DNA from 4 places in the Streptomyces sp. NPDC007907 genome. Region 4 is predicted to be linked to each of the others. Evidence: riboswitches for the same ligand, from Rfam matches in the RefSeq annotation. Region 4 holds a riboswitch; each other region holds the start of a gene.

Region 1 (4,017 bases), on a different contig from region 4:
GGTCACGACGCTCTTGCCGGCGTCGGAAGTGGTACCGGCGACGAGAAGCCCACCGCTCATGTCATTTCCCCCTCTTCAGCGACCGCGCACCCCGGAGCGACGGCGCACTCCCGAGCGATCGCGCACCTCTGGACAACCGCGCACTCGTCAACAACCGCGCGCCCGCGCACACCCCGAGCGCGAGCCATGTCACGCGCTTCGACAGCCGTACGGCCCGTTCGACGTCCCGCGTGCCGACGGCACGCCCCCCGGTGTTCAGCACGGGCCGGTGCTCCACCCGCCCGCCGTACGACAGCGTCCCGCCGAGACGCACCCCGAGCGCCCCGGCGAACGAAGCCTCCACGGGCCCGGCGTTGGGACTCGGATGCTGCGCCGCATCCGCCCGCCAGGCCCGCACGGCCCCTCGCGGATCCGGCCCGGCCAGGGCGGCGAGGACGGCGGTCAGCCGCGCTCCGGGCCACCCCGCGAGGTCGTCCAGGCGTGCGGAGGCCCACCCGTAGCGGCGGTAGCGGGCCGACTTGTGCCCGACCATGGCGTCCAGGGTGTTGACGGCCCGGAACCCCAGCAGCCCCGGCACCCCGCCGACGGCGCCCCACACCAGAGCCCCCACCACCGCGTCGGAGGTGTTCTCGGCGACCGACTCGACCACGGCCCGGGCCATGCCGTCGGCGTCGAGGGCCTGCGGATCGCGGCCGCACAGGTGCGGCAGCCGGGCCCGGGCCGCCTCGACGTCCCCGGCCTCCAGGGCCCGCCCGATGGTCCGGGCCTCCCGGGCGAGTGAAGTCCCCCCGACCACGGCCCAGGTGGCGGCAGCGGTCAGCGCGACGGAGGCGGCGGGGGAGGTGCGTACGGCACGCGCGGCGACGGACCCGAGGGCGACGGCCCCGCCGGCACACACGGCGGTGTGCAGCGCGCCCCACCCGCGATGGTCCCGCCACAACACCCGTTCCACGGCGCCCGCGGCCCGCCCGAACGCGGCGACCGGATGCCCCCGGCGAGGATCACCGAGCAACAGGTCACCGATCAGACCGGCGGCGGCGCCGTACGCGAAGACGCGACCGGCACCCATGGGCTCAGCCGGCCAGGAGGGCGGGCAGGGGTGGGGTGGTGAACCTCGATCGGCAGCCGCGCATGGCGATATGTGTCCTCACTCAGGGTGTCCGCGCCCTGGTTCGACGAGATCGGCGGTGAGAGTTCCTGGCTCCCGGGGGATTGCTACCCCGGTGACAGTGGCGGGACCGCGCCGGACTTTCACCGGCTTCCTCTCCTGCCGCCGTACTGGCCCCGGCAGTCCACCACGGCCGGGAACGGCCGTCAACTTGCCGTTGACCTGCGAGGGGAGAGTGTGGAGAACCCCACATCGCCCCCTGCCCCGCATGACGACCGGGCGGCACGGGACCAAAGTCCCGTGCCGCCCGGCGGACACGATGTGCGGTGGGGCGCTCAGGCCACGATCAGATAGATCCCGTAGCCCACGGCCGCCGCACAGGCCGCGAAGCACGCGTACGCGCCGGTGACGGCGAGGCTCGCGGACCCGCCCTCCGCCACCGCCCGCTCGCGGCGGGAGAGACCGGTGATGCCGAGGGTGAACAGGCCGACGAGGGCCACGGTGACCACGAGGCTGACGCCGAAGACGGAGCCGAGGGCCGCCCAGTCGATCTTCATATCCGAGACTCTTCCTTGTAACCGGTGGCGGTCAGACCGTGGTGGTCGTGGTCGGCGTGCGCTCGGCGGTGGCCTGCGCCGGGAACGTCGGGACCGGGTCCGCCGACGCCGTGCCTCCCGCAGGGGGCGGCGTCACGGCGGCGATCGCCGTGGTGACCACGCCCGCGGGCTCGGCGCCGTCGTTCTCGCTGTCGGTGTCGTTGACGTTGGTGTGGTCGACCACCTCGCGCCGCGACAGCTTCCAGATCGTCGCGCTGGAGGCGATGAGGAAGACGGCCACCACGGCGGTGCCCCAGCTGCCGAAGCCGGTGACGTACTCGGCGAGCGCGCCCACCAGGGCCGCGGCCGGCAGCGTCAGACCCCACGCGACGAACATCCGCGTCGCGGTGGACCAGCGGACCACGCCGCCCTTGCGGCCGAGTCCGGCACCCATCACCGAACCGGACACGGAGTGCGTCGTGGAGAGGGAGAAACCGAGGTGCGAGGAGGCCAGGATGACCGTGGCCGCGGAGGTCTGGGCGGCGAAGCCCTGCTGCGGCTGGAGGTCGGTCAGTCCCTTGCCCATGGTGCGGATGATGCGCCAGCCGCCCAGGTAGGTGCCGAGCGCGATGGCGAGACCGGCCGAGAGGATGACCCACATGGGCGGGTCCGAGTCGGGCGCCACGGCGCCGCCGGCGACCAGGGCGAGAGTGATGACACCCATGGTCTTCTGTGCGTCGTTGGTGCCGTGCGCCAGGGAGACCAGGCCCGCGGAGGCGATCTGGCCGGCCCGGTAGCCCTTCTTGGACGCCTTGTCCTCGGCCTTGCTGCCGAGGGAGTAGGTCAGCCGCGTGGCCAGCATCGCCGCGATGCCCGCGACCAGCGGGGCGGCGATCGCCGGGATCAGCACCTTGGTGACCAGCACGTCCCCGTGCACCGCGCCGACACCCGCCGAGGCGATCGTGGCACCGATCAGACCGCCCATGAGGGCGTGGGAGGAGCTGGAGGGCAGACCGACGAGCCAGGTCAGCAGGTTCCAGAGGATCGCGCCGACCAGGGCGGCGAAGATGACCTCGGGACGGATGCCGGCCTCGTCGACGAGGCCCTTGGAGATCGTGTTGGCGACTTCGACGGACAGGAAGGCGCCGACCAGGTTGAGGACCGCGGACATGGCCACCGCAACCTTGGGCTTCATGGCGCCCGTGGAAATGGTCGTGGCCATGGCGTTCGCGGTGTCGTGGAAACCGTTCGTGAAATCGAACGCGAGTGCGGTTATCACCACAATCGCGAGGATCAGCGAGAAGCTTTCCATTTACCCAGGCAATCGTTCGAGGTCATTGGCTCGATGAACGTAGGGAACCTGAGTGAACGGAAGATGAACTGGGAGGGGCGCAGGGGTGACCGCATCAGGGGGTCGGCGTTCCGCCCCGGCGCGGCCGCCCGGTGCCCCGGCGGCCGGCTGCCAGGAGTGTCCCGTTTCACCCGGACGAGTGGCCCGTCGAACGGGTCCCGGTCACCCGTCGGGGTGCCACCGCGGTCGTGTACGAAGCGCGCCCCCGAAGTCCCCCGCACCGCAGCGCCGCGAGGCCCCGCCTGGCAGGATCGCGGCATGGCTGAGCAGCGTGGCGACGAGCGGGGCACGGCGGGCGTACCGGGGGACGAGGGGGGTGCGGGGGAGCCGCGCCGCAGGACCGCGCGCCCCGAGGAGACACGCGCCTGGCACGACCTCGTCGACACGGCCCGCCGGACGGTCACGGAGGGCCTCGTCGTCGGCACGTCCGGCAACGTCTCGGTGCGCGTCGGGGACACCGTCCTGGTCACCCCCTCGGGCGTCCCCTACGACCGGCTGACGCCCGAGGACGTGACGGGCGTCGGCCTGGACGGCCGGCAGGTCCTCGGCACCCTCGTCCCGACCAGCGAGCTGCCCATGCATCTCGCCGTCTACCGCACGACCGACGCCCTGGCCGTCGTCCACACCCACGCCGTGCACGCCACGGCCGTCTCGACGCTCGTGACCGAGCTGCCGCTGATCCACTACATGGCCGCCGCGCTCGGCGGCCCCGTCCGCGTCGCCCCCTACGCCACCTACGGCAGCGACGAGTTGGCCGAGAACATGCTCCACGCCCTCACCGACCGCTCCGGCTGCCTGCTCCAGAACCACGGCACCCTCACCCACGGCGCCACCCTCGCCCAGGCCTACGACCGCACCGCCCAGCTGGAGTGGATGTGCCGCCTGTGGCTCACCGCCTCCTCGGTGCCCGGCCTGGCCCCGAGCCTGCTGTCACGCGAGCAGCTGGCAGAGGTCGCGGAGCGCCTGCGCGGCTACGGCCAGCGCGGCTGAGCGGCCCGCACGCCATCGCCGGCGCCGCGGCA
Region 2 (4,017 bases), on a different contig from region 4:
CCGTGGTCGGGGGGAAGATCGTCGGGAAGAAGGGTGCCAAGGCCGCCGCGAAACTCAGCAAGCCGTTCATCAACAAGATCGCGCAGAAAGCGGCGATAAAATTCTCCGCGGTTCTGGGATCGAAAGCGGTGACGGGCTTCGTTCCGGTCCTGGGCGCCCTCGCCGGGGCGGGGATCAACGCTTTCTTCGTCTCCAAATTCGCCGACGCGGCCGAGAGCTATTACCGACACAAGCTGGCCGCCGGGGGCTGAGAACCGGCCACCGCGCCCGCGCCCCGGCGCTCCACCCGCCCGGGCGTGCACGCGCCTTCGGCATACTCCGGATGGCGTCGGGGCATCGCCCCTAGGATGACGTGCCGCGACGCTTCAGCGCGTGCGGAGTTGCGTTCCACCGCGAGGAGACATGCCCATGGGCACCGAAGAGGCCGCCACTACCTCGCCCTTCAGCGGAGTCATGGACGAGAGATCGGCCGGGCCCATGGTGCCGCGGCTGGCCCTGGGCGCGCGACTGCGCGGGCTGCGGGAGGAGCGGGGCATCGGCCGGGCGGAGGCGGGGTACGTCATCCGCGCCTCCCCTTCCAAGATCAGCCGCATGGAGGCGGGCCGCCACGGCTTCAAACTGCGCGACGTGGCCGACCTGCTGACGCTCTACGGCGTCACCGACGAGGCCGAGCGCGCCACCCTGCTGGCGCTGGCCGAGCAGGCCAACACCCCCGCCTGGTGGCGGTCGTACAGCGATGTCGTGCCCGCCTGGATGCAGACCTACCTCGGGGCCGAACAGGCGGCGAGCCTCATCCGTTCCTTCCGCGTCCAGCGCGTCCCCGGCCTGTTGCAGACCGCCGACTACGCGCGGGCCGCCGTGCGGCTCGCGCACCCGGACGCCGGGGCGGCGGAGACCGACCGCCGGGTGGAGCTGCGCATGGCCCGCCGGCGGATCCTGCACCGGCAGCCGGCGACCCGGCTGTGGGCCGTGATCGACGAGGCGGCGCTGCGGCGCCCGGTGGGCGGCAGCCGCGTGATGCGGGAGCAGCTCAGGCATCTCATCGAGAGCTGCGCGCTGCCGCACGTCACGGTGCAGATCCTGCCGTTCGCCGTCGGCGCCCACGCCGCGGAGGGCGGTCCGGTGACCATCCTGCGGCTGCCCGGCGGGCAGTTGCCGGACGTGGTCTACCTGGAGCAGCTCACCGGTGCCCTCTATCCCGACCGGCCGGCCGAGATCGAGTGCTACTGGGACGCGATGAACCGGCTGGTGGTCGAAGCCGAGTCGCCCGACGAGACTCCGACCATCCTGCACCGCATCCTTCAGGAGACGTGAGGGCTCAGTTCTTGCGGGCGACGCCGCCGTACTGGTGCACCTCGGCCGGCAGGCCCAGGGCCGCCGCGTCGGGACGCCAGCGCGAGCAGGACGCCACGCCCGGTTCGAGCAGTTCGAGACCGTCGAAGTAGCGCGTGATCTGCTCGGGGCTGCGCAGAATGTAGGGAATCGACCCGCCGTCGTTGTACGTCTGGATGGCCCGGACGTAGTCCTCGCTGGTGTCGGTGGAGTCGTACTGCACGAGGTAGCTGCCCGGTGGCAGGGCGTCCACCAGCCGGCGCACGATCGAGCGGGCCTCGTCGTGGTCCTCGATGTGGCCCAGGATGCCCATCAGCATGAGGGCGACGGGCTGGTCGAAGTCGAGTGTCTTCCCGGCCTCCCGGACGATGGTGTCCGGATCGCGCAGGTCGGCGTCCACGTAGTTGGTGACGCCCTCCGCCGTACTGGTGAGCAGGGCGCGGGCGTGGGCCAGCACCAGGGGGTCGTTGTCGACGTAGACGATCCGGCTCTCCGGGGCCACCCGCTGGGCGATCTGGTGGGTGTTGTCCACGTTGGGCAGGCCGGTGCCGATGTCCAGGAACTGGCGGATGCCCTCTTCGGCGGCCAGGTGGCGGACGGCGCGGGCGAGGAAGTAGCGGGCCGCGCGGGCCCCGGTCTCGATGCCGGGGAAGACCTCACGGAACGCGTCACCGGCCACCCGGTCGACTTCGTAGTTGTCCTTGCCGCCCAGCCAGTAGTTCCAGATGCGGGCCGAGTGCGGCACCGAGGTGTCGATCTTGGGGAACGGCTCCTGCTCGGAGTTCTCCACGTGGTCGGTCATGGACGCTCCTGCGTATGTGGTCGAGGAAGCCCCACGTTATCCGCTCCGGCCTCCGGAGAGGATCAACTCCATTGCAGCGCACACGAGTTCCCCGTCATCTCTCACCACACTCTGGCCTCGGCGCCCGCACCCACGGCGCGGCACCCACGCCTCGCCGATCTCGTACACGTCGGCACGGCGCCCCAGCCCGGCGCTTTCCCGGCGGCGTGGGCGGCGTTTGGCGACGCCGGGCGCCCGCCCGGGACCCCCTCGGGCCGATTCCTACGTGCGGGTACAGTAAGCGGGTCGTCATCACACCGTACGGGGGGAAGCCGGTGCAATTCCGGCGCTGGCCCCGCAACCGTGTACCGCCCACCAGGGCGGTGAGCCGGATCGCCGCGTACGGGTCGTGACCGGCTCACGTGCCCGGCAGCGTGCCGGTGCACGGCACCGTCGAGGTACACGGAGCCGAGCCGCCGGGGTGTCCCGTGCTGTCCGGCTCCCCCACAGGGAGAGGCACCCGCCGATCATGAACGTTCGCCGCAGCGCCGCGGTCCTGGCCGCCGTCGCCGTGATCGGCGCCGCCACCCCGGCCGTCGCCGACCCGTCCCCGTCGTCCTCCCAGGCGTTCCCCTCCGCCCTGTACGGCTCGACCGACCCGAAGTACGACGGGGTGTGGCGGCAGTCGCTCGCGCTGCTCGCGCAGGACACGGTGGGTGTGAAGCCCGCCGCGAAGGCCGTGCGGTGGCTGGAGCGCCAGCAGTGCGCGGACGGCTCCTTCGCCTCGTACCGGCCCGACCCCACCGCCGCGTGCGACGCCAAGACCATGCGGGACACCAACGCCACCTCCGCCGCCGTACAGGCCCTGGCCGCGCTCGGCGGGCACGACGACGTCACCGGCAAGGCCGTCGACTGGCTGAAGTCCGTGCAGAACGAGGACGGCGGCTGGGGTTACTCGCCCGGCGGGGCCAGCGACACCAACTCGACGTCGGTCGTGACGGGCGCGCTCGCCGCCACCGGCGAGAAGCCGGACCGGGTCGAGAAGGACGGCAAGTCCCCCTACGACGCCCTGCTGAAGCTCGCCCTGCCCTGCGGCGGGGACGGCGACGGTGCCTTCGCCTTCCAGCCGGACAAGAAGGGCAAGCTCGCCGCCAACGCGGACGCCACCGCCGCCGGTGTGCTCGGCGCCCTGGGCAAGGGCATGGTCGTCGAGCCCGGCACAAAGGCCTCCGGACCGTCCAGTGCCGCCTGCGCGAAGGCCTCGACGCCGGAGCAGGCGGCGGCCAACGGAGCCGCCTGGCTGACCGCCGCCCTGGCCGAGGACGACGGGCACCTGATGTCCGCCCTGGCCGGTGCCGAGCCCCAGCCCGACTACGGCAACACCGCCGACGCGGTCGTCGCGCTCGCCGCAAAGGGCGACACCGCGCAGGCGGAGACGTCCGTGCGGTGGCTGGCGAAGAACGCCGCGACCTGGGCCGCGCAGAGCGGTCCGGCCGCCTACGCCCAGCTGATCCTCGCCGCCCACGCGACGGGCACGAACCCGCGTGACTTCGGCGGCGCGGACCTCGTCAAGCAGCTGAACGCGACGGGCCCGGCCCCGCAGGCCACCGGGAGGACCGAGGCCTCGGCCGCGAAGGAGGACTCCGGCTCGGACTTCTTCGGGGTCTGGTGGTACGTCGGTGTCTGCCTGGTCGCCGGCATCGGCATCGGCTTCCTGTTCACCGGCCGCAAGAAGCAGCAGCACCTGTGATCCGCCGCGCCCTTCTCCTGCTCCTGGTCCCGCTCCTGCTGTGCGCGGGCACGGGCCGGGCCGAGGCCGCCGGGTACCGGTACTGGTCGTTCTGGGAGCGCGACGGCGGCCAGTGGGTCTACGCCACCCAGGGCCCGTCCCTGGCCCGCCCCTC
Region 3 (4,017 bases), on a different contig from region 4:
TCCGCGGGGGAGAGCTTGGCGAGGTCGGCGACGTCCGAGTGGAGGTCGACCTCCTCCACGGTCCAGGTGTTCTTGATGGCGTCCCGGTAGCGCTCGTAGAAGTCCGGGTAGCGCATGGGGCGCAGGGTGAGCTCGAAGCCGGGGTCGAGAAGGTTCTGGGTGCTCATTACTGGCAGGCCTCGCAGGACTCGGGGTTTTCCAGGGAGCAGGCGACCGCCTCGGGGTCGGGAGTGGCCTGCACGGGCACGGTGGCCCGGGCGGCGCGGGCGATGCGGGTCGCCGGGCGCGAGCGCAGGTAGTACGTCGTCTTCAGCCCGGACTTCCAGGCGTAGGCGTACATCGAGGAGAGCTTGCCGATGGTCGGCGTCTCCAGGAACAGGTTCAGGGACTGGGACTGGTCCAGGAACGGCGTCCTGGCCGCCGCCATGTCGATCAGGCCGCGCTGCGGGATCTCCCACGCCGTGCGGTAGAGGGCGCGCACGTCCTCGGGGATCCAGGCGAAGTCCTGCACCGACCCGTTGGCCTCGCGCAGGGCCTCCCGGGTGCGGGCGTCCCACACGCCGAGCCGCTTCAGCTCGTCCACCAGGTAGGAGTTGACCTGGAGGAACTCGCCCGACAGCGTCTCGCGCTTGAACAGGTTGGACACCTGCGGCTCGATGCACTCGTACACGCCCGCGATGGAGGCGATGGTGGCCGTGGGCGCGATGGCGAGGAGCAGCGAGTTGCGCATGCCGGTCGAGGCGACGCGCTCGCGCAGCGCCGCCCAGCGCTCCGGCCAGGTCAGCTCCGCGTCGTAGTGGTCGGGGTGCAGTACGCCCCGGGCCGTACGGGTCTTCTCCCAGGCCGGCAGCGGGCCGTTGCGCTCGGCGAGGTCGGCGGAGGCCTCGTACGCGGCGAGCATGATCCGCTCGGCGATACGGGTGGACAGGGCCTTGGCCTGCGGTGAGTCGAAGGGCAGGCGCAGCTTGAAGAAGACGTCCTGGAGGCCCATCGCGCCGAGGCCGACCGGACGCCAGCGGGCGTTGGAGCGGCCAGCCTGCTCGGTCGGGTAGAAGTTGATGTCCACGACCCGGTCGAGGAACGTCACGGCCGTGCGGACGGTCTCGTCCAGGCGCTCCCAGTCGATGTCCCCGCCGGTCACGAACGCGCCGAGGTTCACCGAGCCCAGGTTGCAGACCGCGGTCTCGCCGTCGTCGGTGACCTCCAGGATCTCCGTGCAGAGGTTGGAGGAGTGCACGACGTGGCCGGGCTCGGCCGTCTGGTTGGCGGTGCGGTTGGCGGCGTCCTTGAAGGTCATCCAGCCGTTGCCGGTCTGCGCGAGGGTGCGCATCATGCGGCCGTACAGCTCACGGGCGGGCAGGGTCTTCTTCGCGAGGCCCTTCGCCTCGGCCGCCCGGTACGCGGCGTCGAACTCCTCACCCCACAGGTCGACCAGCTCCGGCACGTCCGAGGGGGAGAACAGCGACCACTGCGCGTCGGTGTTCACGCGCCGCATGAACTCGTCCGGCACCCAGTGTGCGAGGTTCAGGTTGTGCGTACGGCGGGCGTCCTCACCGGTGTTGTCGCGCAGCTCAAGGAACTCCTCGATGTCGGCGTGCCAGGTCTCCAGGTAGACCGCGGCGGCGCCCTTGCGCCGGCCGCCCTGGTTCACGGCGGCGACCGAGGCGTCCAGGGTCTTCAGGAACGGGACGATGCCGTTGGAGTGCCCGTTGGTGCCGCGGATCAGTGAACCGCGGGCGCGGATCCGGGAGTAGGCGATGCCGATGCCGCCGGCGTGCTTCGACAGCCGGGCCACCTGGTGGTACCGGTCGTAGATTGAGTCCAGTTCGTCCTGCGGGGAGTCCAGGAGGTAGCAGGACGACATCTGGGGATGCCGGGTGCCGGAGTTGAAGAGCGTGGGGGAGGACGGGAGGTAGTCGAGGCGGCTCATGAGCGAGTAGAGAGCCGCGACCTCGTCCACCGCGCGTGTGGTGTCGTCCTCGGCGAGGCCGCACGCCACCCGGAGCATGAAGTGCTGGGGCGTCTCGACGACCTTGCGGGTGTGCGGGTGACGCAGCAGGTAGCGGCTGTGGAGGGTACGCAGGCCGAAGTAGCCGAAGCGGTCGTCGGCCGCACGGTCGATCAGCGCGTCGAGGCGGGCGGCGTGGACGCGCACGAACTCGGCGGTGCGGTCGGCGATGAGCCCCTCGCGGTGGCCGACCGCGACGGACCCGGTGAAGGACGTGACGCCCTGCGAGGCGGCCTCCTCGCGGATGCCGATGGTCAGCAGCCGGGCGGCCAGCCGGGAGTAGGCGGGGTCCTCGGAGATCAGACCGGCCGCGGCCTCCGTCGCCAGCTCCCGCAGCTCCCGCTCGTCCGCCTGCGCGGACCGGCCGCGCAGCGCGGCGGCGGCGACCCGGTCGGGGTCGGCGTCGGGGAGGTCGGCGGTCAGCTCGCTCAGGGTCCGCAGCAGCGTGGCACCGGGAGCGTCGTGCTCTTCTTCGGCTGAGACCGGTTCGGCTGGCGCGATGGTCACGTGGGGCTCTCCCTCGCTCGGCACGGGGGCCTCGTCGAGGGCAGGGGGCAGCACACGAGCGCACGCGGCGTCGCGTCCACCGGCCCACTCCACGAGGCCCGGACGTCAGGGCACACCGGCCGGGTGGCCGGGTGCGCTGTCGGCAGGTCCTCGGACTGACCCCTGTGCAGGGCGGCACCCGGAACACGGCGGTTCCGGGAACAGACATGCACAAGTACACCGTTGCGGGACAGTTCCGGATTCGCACCGGATTCCCCTGCGGCGACAGCGAGCATGAGCATACATCTTGTGCCGGGTTCGAACGGCACCCCCAGATGTTGTGTCGTGCTGGTTTCAGAGCGTCAACTCATAGGTGAGATGAGTGATGTCCGTCAGCTCCGGGAGGGGGTTCCCGTCACGCTCGGGTGTGCGAGTGAAGCCCAGGCGTTCGTAGACGCGATGGGCGGTGTGCACGGGGGGCCGGGCCGACAGCACGACGCTCCGGCAGCCCGGGGTGGCCCGCGCCCGCTCGACGCAGGAGCGCTGATGAGCGTGTACGACAGCGGGCCGCCGTGGTGAGTGGTCTCGGCGGCCCGCTGCGGGTGTTGTGTGGTGGTGCGAGGTCAGTGAGCCGACCCGGCCGTCGCAGGCGGGAGTTCCACCTGGACCCCGGGGTCGCCCGCGTCCGCCGTGTAGTCCTCCGGCTTGGTCTCGTCGATGCCGTCGGGGGCCTTCAGGGCCTTCAGGACGAAGGTCAGGACCACCGTCACCACCACGTTCAGGACGAACGCCGTGAGGCCGATGTAGCCGATCTCCCCGATGCCCGGGATCTCCTTCGCGGAGCCGCCGAAGTGCTTCTGCGTCGGGGAGGCCACGCCGTACGCCGCGGCCGTGCCGTAGATCATGCCGACCGCCCAGCCCGCGAGCAGGGCCCAGCGGTGGAACCAGCGGGTGAACAGGCCGCCGACCAGGGCCGGGAAGGTCTGCAGGATCCAGATGCCGCCCAGCAGCTGGAAGTTGATGGCGACCGTCTTGTCCATGGTGAGGACGAAGGCCAGGGCGCCGACCTTCACCAGCAGGGAGACCAGCTTGGAGACCTTGGTCTCCTGCGCGGGGGTGGCGTCCGGCTTGATGAAGTCCTTGTAGATGTTGCGGGTGAAGAGGTTCGCGGCCGCGATGGACATGATGGCCGCGGGCACCAGCGCGCCGATGCCGATCGCCGCGAACGCCACGCCCGCGAACCAGTCCGGGAACATCGTCTCGAACAGCTGAGGGATCGCCAGCTGACCGTTCTGCACCTTGATGCCGGCCGCGATCGCCATGAACCCGAGCAGCGCCAGCAGGCCCAGCATCAGCGAGTACAGCGGCAGGATCGTGGTGTTGCGGCGGATCACCTCACGGCTCTTCGAGGACAGCGTCGCCGTGATCGAGTGCGGGTACATGAACAGCGCCAGGGCGGATCCCAACGCCAGCGTCGCGTACGTCCACTGGCCCGGCTCGGCCGGTGCCAGCGCCCCGCGCGG
Region 4 (4,017 bases):
GGCGGACATGGAGGGCGTCGGCCGGCTCGCCGTCTGCCTCGACCCGGCGGGCGCGGACTTCGTGGTGCTCGCCCCGTCCGAGGGCTGAACCAGGGCGTCGCCCCCGGCTCGCCCCGGACTGAACCGGCACCTGTGGCTGATGCCGCAGCACCTCCCGGGCCAGGCCCGCGTCCGGGAGCGGGGCGGGAGCCGCGTCCGGGAGCGGGGCGGGAGCCGCGTCCTGCTGCGCGACCGCCGCTTCCTCGCCCTGTGCTGCGCGTACGGCACCTACCTGCTCGCCTACAACCAGCTGTACCTGGCCCTGCCGGACGAGGTGCAGCGCGCGGCGGGCTCCCAGGCGCCGTTGTCCTGGCTCTTCGCGCTGTCGTCGGTGCTGGTGGTGTGCGCCCAGCTGGTGGTGTGCGCCCAGCTGCCGGTGACCCGCTGGGCGGGCGACCGGCTGGACCTGCGCCGCTCCATGGCGGCAGGGCTGCTGCTGATCGCCTCCGGCTTCGCGGTGGTGGCCGCGGCACGGCCCGCCGGCTGGACGGGCACCGCCGGGCTGCTCCCGGCCGCGGGTTTCGTGATCTTGCTCACCGTGGGGCAGATGCTCGTCGTGCCCGCAGCCCGGGCGTGGGTGCCCGACCTCGCCGAGGAGGGCCGGCTCGGGCTGTACACCGGTGCGTTGTCGTCGGTGTCCGGGCTGATCGTCCTGACCGGGAGCGCGGCCACCGGGCTCCTGCTCGATCCGGGCCTGCCGGCCGCCGTGCCGTGGCTGGTCCTCGCGGCCGTACCGGCCCTGGCGGTGGCGCTGTTGCCGCGCCGCGGGAAGGGCGCGGACGCCACGGCCTGACACGGCGCCGGGCCCCCGCGGCAGCCTGACACGGCTCCGGGCCCCCGGCGGCAACCGGGCACACGGACACGTCACTCCGCCGGGCGACTCGCCCGGCCCCGGAATTCCCTGCCGGCACCCTCCGGGGACACCGCCGCGGAACTCGGTGGTCACGCCGCGCCAGTATCCTGGGTCGGCTGCGGTGCCCCCCACCAATCCCCGTGCCGAAGCGGGGAGTTCGGCCTGCGGCGACGACCTTCCCACACGCATGAGACGAGGACGAGTGCTGCTAGCGGGCCGCTACCGGCTGGATGTTGAGATCGGGCGCGGTGGAATGGGAGAGGTCTGGCGTGCCTACGACACCACGCTCGCCAGAGCGGTGGCCCTCAAGCTGCTGCTGCCCCAGGACACCGATCCCACGGCGACCTCCCGGTTCCGTCTGGAGGCTCAGACCGCCGGGCGTCTCAACCACCCCAACGTTGTGGGGGTCCTGGACTTCGGCGAGTACGACAACCGGCTGTATCTGGTGATGGAGCTGGTCGAGGGCGACAGCCTCGCCGGGGTGCTGGCCGGCTCCGGCGCGCTGCCCGCCGAGCGGGTGGCCCGTCTCGCCGGGCAGGCGTCCGCGGGGCTCGCCGCCGCACACGCGCAGGGCATCGTGCACCGGGACGTCAAACCGGCCAACCTGCTGCTGGACGCGGCCGGCACGCTGAAGATCGGCGACTTCGGCATCGCGCGGTTCCTCGACGACCCCGGCGCCGCCCTCACCGCCACCGGGCAGATCATCGGCACCGGTCTCTACCTCGCGCCCGAGCGGGCCCTGGGCAAGCCCGCCGGGCCGGCCTCCGACATGTACTCCCTTGGCTGCGTGCTCTACCAGCTCCTCAGCGGGCGACCGCCGTTCGAGGCCGACACGGCCGTCGCCCTGCTCCACCAGCACCTCGACTCGGTTCCCGTGCCGCCCCGCGAGCTCGGGGTCGCGGGGCTTCCGCCCGCGTTCGAGAACTACCTCCTCGGTCTGCTCGCCAAGCAGCCCGAGGACCGGCCCACCGCCCAGCAGGCCGCCGAGTGGTTCGCCGCAGGCGCCTGGCAAGGCCTGCCCGAGCCGCTGCCCGAGGTCTCCCCGCCGTTGCGGCCCACCTCCACGTCCGCGGCGACGCCCGCCGGGCCGGGCCCGTACGCCGGCTCCGGGACCGGCAGTCCGACCACGTACGCGCTGCCCGCGACCACGGGTCACCGCACGGCGGCCCGGGCCGCCCAGGCGGGGCGTGCGGGCCGCACCCGCGGGCGCGGCGGTGCCGGCAACCGTACGAGGGTGGCCGCGACGGCCGCCGCCGCGGCCCTCTTCCTCGCGGCGATGCTCCTCGGCATGCGCTGGTTCTCGCCCGACACGACCGCGGAGGGCACAGAACCCGACGCGTCCCCGACGGCGAGCAGCCCCGCCGCCACGGCCTCCGAAGGCTCCGCCGCGCCCGACTCCTCCGGCCGGCAGGCCGATCCGCAGGCCGACCCGGCGGCCGGCCCGGGTACGGCCGACACGCCGGCCACCGGCACCGTGGCCGATGTCACTCCGTCCGCGTCGCCCTCCTCGCCGGCTCCTGACGCGCCCGTGCCGAGCGCGACGGCCCCGACACAGGAGGCGGGCGGCGAGCCGGCGCAGCCGAAGCCCGAGAAGCCGCGCCAGGGCGGGAAAGAGGGCGACTTCGACGACGGCGGGGACGACGGGACCGACGACTGACGCGGCCCGGGCGGCGTGCGACGGGCCCCTGTCCGGCGCGCGTGGATCGGCCGTGAGATGCGCCGGTGTGCGAACGGACGCCCCCTCGCGCGCCCCTTGGGTGGCTTGTCATCGCCCTTACCCCGGCCTTATTGTCACCACGCCTTGGTGAACGGGAAATCCGGTGTGATGCCGGTGCGGCCCTCGCCACTGTGAATCGGGAAGTCCGGCTCCAGCCCTCACGGGCAGCCACTGGGTCCTCGTGACCCGGGAAGGCGGAGTCCGGGCGGTGGTACCCGTCAGCCAGGAGACCGGCCAAGGCGCGTCAACCATCCACGAGGTGCTGGAGAGGGTCTGCTGAGCCATGCACATAGCCGAGGGTTTCCTTCCTCCGGCGCACGCGGTCGCCTGGGGCGTCGCGTCGGCGCCGTTCGTCGTCCACGGGGTCCGGTCGCTCACCCGTGAAGTGCGCGAGCACCCCGAGAGCACTCTGCTCCTCGGTGCTTCCGGTGCCTTCACGTTCGTCCTGTCCGCCCTCAAACTCCCGTCCGTCACGGGCAGTTGCTCGCACCCCACCGGCACGGGCCTGGGCGCCATCCTGTTCCGGCCGCCCATCATGGCGGTGCTGGGCACCATCACCCTGCTCTTCCAGGCGCTGCTGCTCGCGCACGGCGGCCTCACGACGCTCGGCGCCAACGTCTTCTCCATGGCGATCGTCGGGCCCTGGGCCGGATACGCCGTCTACAAGCTGCTGCGGCGCTCCAACGTGCCGCTGATGGTGACCGTGTTCTTCGCCGCGTTCGTCGCCGACCTGTCCACCTACTGCGTCACCAGCGTGCAGCTGGCGCTCGCGTTCCCCGACCCGGGCAGCGGGTTCCTGGGCGCGCTCGGCAAGTTCGGTTCCATCTTCGCCGTCACCCAGATCCCGCTCGCGGTGAGCGAGGGCCTGCTGACCGTGCTCGTGATGCGGCTGCTGGTGCAGTCCAGCAAGGGCGAACTGACCCGGCTGGGCGTGCTCGTCGCGCAGAAGCAGGCGCGGACCGGGACCGAGACCGAGGCGGTGGGCCGATGAAGCGGAACACGAAGATCAACCTGCTCCTGCTGATCGCCGTGGCCGCGCTCGCGGTGCTGCCCCTGGCGTTCGGGCTCGGCGACCACAAGAAGGAGCCGTTCACGGGCTCCGACGGCGAGGCGGAGACGGCGATCACCGAGCTGAAGCCGGACTACGAGCCGTGGTTCTCGCCGCTGTACGAGCCGCCGTCCGGCGAGATCGAGTCGGCGCTCTTCTCCCTCCAGGCGGCTCTCGGCGCCGGTGTCCTCGCCTACTACTTCGGCCTGCGCCGGGGCCGCAGGCAGGGCGAGCAGCGGGCGCTGGAGCGACAGTCCGGCAGCACGCTCGCCGGCACCGCCGGGAAGTCCGCCGCGGAAGAGGACTGAGCCCCGGTGCTGCCGATCGACGCGGCGGCGCACGGCAGTCGCTGGCGCCGCC

Evidence for each region. Region 4 has a riboswitch for cobalamin ahead of ACFZDI_RS13795 (energy-coupling factor ABC transporter permease). Riboswitches for the same ligand answer to the same signal wherever they lie in the genome.
Region 1: it holds a riboswitch for cobalamin, as region 4 does, so the genes downstream of both, ACFZDI_RS27550 (cobalamin biosynthesis protein) here and ACFZDI_RS13795 (energy-coupling factor ABC transporter permease) in region 4, are expected to answer to the same signal.
Region 2: it holds a riboswitch for cobalamin, as region 4 does, so the genes downstream of both, ACFZDI_RS20025 (prenyltransferase/squalene oxidase repeat-containing protein) here and ACFZDI_RS13795 (energy-coupling factor ABC transporter permease) in region 4, are expected to answer to the same signal.
Region 3: it holds a riboswitch for cobalamin, as region 4 does, so the genes downstream of both, ACFZDI_RS02255 (ribonucleoside-diphosphate reductase subunit alpha) here and ACFZDI_RS13795 (energy-coupling factor ABC transporter permease) in region 4, are expected to answer to the same signal.

The regions. Positions count from the first base shown of each region.
Region 1 is NZ_JBIBKR010000007.1:55,413-59,429, reverse strand. Features, by position in the region: gene ACFZDI_RS27555 (cobyric acid synthase) at 1-60, opposite strand, end outside; gene ACFZDI_RS27550 (cobalamin biosynthesis protein) at 62-1,069, opposite strand; cobalamin riboswitch at 1,170-1,304, opposite strand; gene ACFZDI_RS27545 (hypothetical protein) at 1,444-1,665, opposite strand; gene ACFZDI_RS27540 (inorganic phosphate transporter) at 1,697-2,956, opposite strand; gene ACFZDI_RS27535 (class II aldolase/adducin family protein) at 3,254-3,985, shown strand.
Region 2 is NZ_JBIBKR010000004.1:822,371-826,387, reverse strand. Features, by position in the region: gene ACFZDI_RS20040 (hypothetical protein) at 1-251, shown strand, start outside; gene ACFZDI_RS20035 (helix-turn-helix transcriptional regulator) at 409-1,314, shown strand; gene ACFZDI_RS20030 (SAM-dependent methyltransferase) at 1,319-2,134, opposite strand; cobalamin riboswitch at 2,396-2,532, shown strand; gene ACFZDI_RS20025 (prenyltransferase/squalene oxidase repeat-containing protein) at 2,643-3,863, shown strand; gene ACFZDI_RS20020 (SCO2322 family protein) at 3,860-4,017, shown strand, end outside.
Region 3 is NZ_JBIBKR010000001.1:487,233-491,249, reverse strand. Features, by position in the region: gene ACFZDI_RS02260 (ribonucleotide-diphosphate reductase subunit beta) at 1-167, opposite strand, end outside; gene ACFZDI_RS02255 (ribonucleoside-diphosphate reductase subunit alpha) at 167-2,515, opposite strand; cobalamin riboswitch at 2,639-2,836, opposite strand; partial or broken gene ACFZDI_RS02250 (GNAT family N-acetyltransferase) at 2,849-3,040, opposite strand; gene mctP (monocarboxylate uptake permease MctP) at 3,118-4,017, opposite strand, start outside.
Region 4 is NZ_JBIBKR010000003.1:525,836-529,852, forward strand. Features, by position in the region: gene ACFZDI_RS13780 (VOC family protein) at 1-88, shown strand, start outside; partial or broken gene ACFZDI_RS13785 (MFS transporter) at 128-832, shown strand; gene ACFZDI_RS13790 (protein kinase) at 1,095-2,549, shown strand; cobalamin riboswitch at 2,678-2,863, shown strand; gene ACFZDI_RS13795 (energy-coupling factor ABC transporter permease) at 2,893-3,600, shown strand; gene ACFZDI_RS13800 (energy-coupling factor ABC transporter substrate-binding protein) at 3,597-3,965, shown strand; gene cbiQ (cobalt ECF transporter T component CbiQ) at 3,972-4,017, shown strand, end outside.